DNA from 2 places in the Exiguobacterium artemiae 7-3 genome. Region 2 is predicted to be linked to the other one. Evidence: riboswitches for the same ligand, from Rfam matches in the RefSeq annotation. Region 2 holds a riboswitch; the other holds the start of a gene.
The links. A riboswitch is a leader RNA that binds a small molecule or an ion and turns the genes downstream of it on or off. The one in region 2 is predicted to bind S-adenosylmethionine.
Positions count from the first base shown of each region.

Region 1: linked by a shared signal. The riboswitch ahead of P402_RS0102195 (Na+/H+ antiporter NhaC family protein) and the one ahead of P402_RS0101475 (LLM class flavin-dependent oxidoreductase) in region 2 are both predicted to bind S-adenosylmethionine.

Region 1 is NZ_KK211190.1:240,204-242,598, reverse strand. Features, by position in the region: gene P402_RS0102205 (alpha/beta hydrolase) at 1-31, opposite strand, end outside; gene P402_RS0102200 (metal ABC transporter solute-binding protein, Zn/Mn family) at 208-1,161, shown strand; SAM riboswitch class I at 1,230-1,333, shown strand; gene P402_RS0102195 (Na+/H+ antiporter NhaC family protein) at 1,412-2,395, shown strand, end outside.
Region 2 is NZ_KK211190.1:93,403-95,797, forward strand. Features, by position in the region: gene P402_RS0101470 (DUF975 family protein) at 1-497, shown strand, start outside; SAM riboswitch class I at 617-722, shown strand; gene P402_RS0101475 (LLM class flavin-dependent oxidoreductase) at 795-1,853, shown strand; gene P402_RS0101480 (ATP-grasp domain-containing protein) at 1,850-2,395, shown strand, end outside.

The DNA of each region.
Region 1 (2,395 bases), 150 kb from region 2:
CTCCCATCAGCCAAGCAGTTTCCCGTTTCACCTCATCACCTCCAAAGCTTGCTCTTGATTTCTGATCTTATTAGTCTTCTACCCGATTTATTTAGAAGCCGAACGTCTTCCCCGACTGGTACTTGACGCTTCGTTTTGGATTCGTTATAGTGAAAAGGTTCAAATCGGAATAATTACGTTTTAATATTTTTTGGAGGGTTTATTCATATGAAAAAATTAATTTCTGCTTTCACGGTTGCCTTTGCCAGTGCTGCTGTCCTTGCCGCCTGCGGTTCTTCCGAATCCGATCAAGGTGCGACCAATCAAAAGCTTCGCGTCTATACATCGACGTTCGCTACTGCGGCCATCGCCAAGGAAATTGGCGGAACGGACATCGACGTCCAGATGATCGTACCTCCAGGGGCAGATCCGCATTCATACGAACCGACGTCTAAACAACTGACGGAAATTGCACAAGGTGATCTGTTCCTCTTAACCGGGACGACGCTTGAGCCGTACTCGAAAAAAATCAAAGCCAGTCTTAAAGGCAACGATGTCCGCTTCGTCGAGACCAGCAAAGGAATCGACCTGCTGGAAGCGAATGCCACGCTTCATGAGCATGAAGGACATACCGGCGAACATGCGGAAGAAGGACATGATCACGGCAAATTTGACCCTCATGTCTGGCTCGATCCGAACAATGCCAAAGTGATGGCGCAATCGATTACGACGGCGCTCGCTAAAGAGGTACCTGATAAAAAAGCAGCGTTCGAGAAAAATCTCACCGCCTTCAATACCCAGGCAGATGATCTTGATCAAAACCTGCAACAGGCCGTTAATAAGGGATCGAAAAAAGAATTACTCGTCACACATGCGGCTTACGGATATTTAGCAGAACGCTACGGTTTCTCGCAATTACCGATTGCCGGTATCTCACCGTCGGACGAGCCTTCGCAAAAGCAACTGGCGGCGATCGTCAAGGAAGCCAAGTTACACGACTTGAAGTATATCGCTTTCGAAGAAACGGTTTCTCCGAAAGTCGCCCGTGTCATCCAACAGGAAATCGGAGCGGAAGCGATTACGATTCACAACCTCGAGTCCGTCACGAAAGAGCAGCAAAAGGCTTCCTATTTTGACTTGATGAATGAAAATGTGGCGACACTCAAACAAGCACTGCAGTGAAGTAGTGTTGACATGCATTAAAAGATACGTTACGGTAGAAAACGTATTTCAGACAATTAAATGACTTCTTTTTATCGCGAGAGACGGAGGGACTGGCCCGATGATGTTTCGGCAGCGGACGATTAAATCGTACTGTGCCAAATCCAGCAAGCTGAGGCTTGAGAGATAAGAAGAGCGTCTTTTTCAGTAAAGACCTCCTTCTTTCTTGCGAAGGAGTCTTTTTTTGTACACGTAGAAAAGGAGTGATTTTATGAACGAGACGATTACACCGAACAAATGGGCACTTCTACCGTTGCTTGTCTTTTTAGTTCTTTTTATCGGTGCCGGAATTTTTTACAATGATTTTTACAAATTCCCGATTCTGATTGCTGCTTTGATTGCCTTGATTTTTGCGGCGGTCACAACAAAGGGCAGCATCAATCAAACCGTGGAACGGATTGCGACGGGGGCCGGAAATCCGGACATCATGATTATGGTCTTTATCTTCCTACTCGCCGGTGCCTTTTCTGGAACGGCAGATGCAATCGGCGCAATTGAAGCGACCGTCAATGCATCATTAACATTTTTACCCCCGTCCCTCTTGATGAGCGGGCTGTTCATCATCGCCGCCTTCATCTCGATGGCGATGGGTACTTCCACCGGTACGATCGCAGCACTTGCACCGATTGCTCTCGGAATCCATGAAGCAACCGGTGTCAATGTCGCAATTGCCGCAGCAGCTGTCGTCGGTGGTGCAATGTTCGGCGATAACTTGTCGTTCATTTCCGATACAACGATTGCAGCGGTACGGACGCAAAAAACCAACATGCGCGATAAATTCCGAACCAACTTCATGATCGTCTTGCCGGCAGCAATCCTGACGGTCATCATCTTGGCTTTCGTCTCAGGTACAGGAGACGTCGTCGAAGCAAAAGCGTTTGAGTTTTATAAATTGATTCCGTATCTGTCTGTCATCGTCCTCGCCTTGTTTGGTGTCAACGTCATCCTCGTCTTAGTCGGCGGAACCGTTTTGACGGGAATCATCGGTATGATTGACGGAAGCTTCGGCTTAAGCGGCTTCGTCCTGTCGATGTCTGAAGGATTGATGGGGATGGCAGAAATTTCGATTTTGACGTTATTAATGGGCGGACTCGTCAGCCTAATCACCTTTAACGGCGGGATTGCTTACCTGAAAGAAACGCTGACGCGGAAAATCTCACAACGCCGCGGTGCGGAATTCAGTATGGCGGCACTC
Region 2 (2,395 bases):
TTGATTTCATCGGTTTCTTACTGAACATTCTCTTGCTTCCACTTGCGATTGGTTGGACATGGCTTGCGATGTCTGTCGCTCGGAAAGAACAGGCAAAAATCGTTGATTTATTTGAGCCATACAAAATTTTCTTAAAGGCAGTCGGTCTTTCGATTGTCCAAAGTATTTTCCTTGGTTTATGGTTCTTACTATTTATCATCCCGGGTATCATCAAGTCATTTTCGTATCTAATGACGTTTTATATTTTACGAGATGAACCTTCAATCGGCATTTTGGATGCGATTACACGTTCGCGCCAAATGATGGACGGACATAAGATGGAAGCGTTCATGCTCGTCCTCTCATTCATTGGTTGGTTCCTGCTCGGTTTGATTACCATCGGAATCGCCTTCTTGTGGGTTGGCCCATATTTCAGCGTCACGCTTGCAAAATTCTATGACCGCATCCGCGGTGAAGAAGCACCTGTCGAAGAGTCGACGTTTGTTGCCCCATATTAAGACAACGAGGATGAGAGCCCAGCTCTCATCCTTTTTTTATTGCTGTTTTTAATTCCGATTGGAAAACAAGGTTTAATGGTTGCTTTACTCTGCTAAAAAGTGTACGATAATTCCAATAATTCTTATCAAGAGAAGTCGAGGGAATGGCCCGAAGACACTTCAGCAACCCCGCGCGCAGCGGAAGGTGCTACTTCCTAAAGGGGGCAATCCCTTTACAGATAAGAGCAGACATGATTAATCCGTCGCTCTTTTCGATTTTCGAGAAGAGCGATTTTTTTTATAAGGGGGACATAACGGATGGAGTATGGATTTTGGTTACCGATTTTTGGCGGGTGGTTACGAAATGTCGAGGACGAACAGATGCCGGCGACGTTCGACTATGCGAAACAGGTCGCGCAAACGGCAGAACGAATCGGTTTTTCGACGACACTGATTGCGGAGTTGAATTTAAATGACATCAAAGGACTCGAAGCACCAAGTCTTGAAGCCTGGACGACGGCAGCGGCGATTGCCGCGACGACGGAGCGTCTCGAAATCATGACAGCTGTCCGTCCGGGGTTCCATAATCCTGCGACGACCGCGAAGATGGCAGCAAACATTGATCAACTCAGCAACGGGCGCTTTACACTGAACGTCGTCTCTGCCTGGTGGGAAGAAGAAGCGCGGCAATACAATGGCATCTTCACGGCCCACGACGAACGCTACGCGCGGACGGAAGAGTTTGTCACGATCATGAAAGGATTATGGGCAGATGCTTCGCCGTACAGCTTCGACGGGAACTATTATACGCTCGAGCAGACACAACTGCATCCGAAACCGGTTCAACGACCGGGCATCAAGTTGTACGCAGGCGGGGAAAGTGAAGCCGGGAAACAGACCATCGTCAATCATTGTGACGCCTATGTCATGCACGGGGGAACGGTGGAAGAAGTGTCCGTCAAGATTGAGGATATGAAGGCACGTCGACAAGCAACTGGGCAACCGCCGCTTGAAAGCTTTGGACTGGCTGCCTATATCATCTGCCGCGATACGGAAGAAGAGGCCATTCAAGAATGGCAACGAATTACGGACGTCAAGGAAGACAGTGCCGGATACGCCGGGTACGACGACTTCGTCAGCAAATCACAACTCGAACAGCAGGTAAAACGGAACGATTATTCGGTCTCGAACCGCGGACTCCGTCCTGATTTGATTGGAACACCGGAACAGATTGCCGAACGGATTCTTGCGTTTGAGCAGGTGGGTGTCTCCTTATTATTACTTCAATTTTCACCACAACTGGAAGAGATGGAACGCTTCGCGCGCGACGTCATGCCGCTTGTCGAAGAAAAACGAAAGGTAGGTCAAACCAAATGACAAAAATTCATATCTTACACGAAAACCAAGAATGGACGGACCATTTAATTAAACGACTCGAAGAACTGGAGTTGCCATATGAACAGTGGCATCTCGACGAAGGGCAAGTTCCGCTTGATGAACTTCCACCGGAAGGCGTCTTTTACAGCCGGATGAGTGCATCTTCGCATACGCGCGGTCACCGTTACGCACCGGAACTGACAGAAGGTGTACTTGCTTGGCTTGAAGAACATGATCGGACCGTCTTTAACGGGACCCGTGCCTTACGTCTTGAAGTGAGTAAAATCAATCAGTATACGGCTCTTCGAAAAGCCGGGATCCGGGTTCCGAAGACGACGGCTGCCGTCGGACGTGATCAGATTGTCGAAGCGGCGAAAAATATTGGCGTATCTTCGTTCATCACAAAACACAACCGTGCCGGAAAAGGACTCGGCGTTCAGTTGTTCCACTCGATTGAAGCACTCGAGACGTATCTCGACGGTCCGACGTTTGATGAACCGGTCGACGGGATCACGTTGATTCAAGAATATATCCAAGCACCG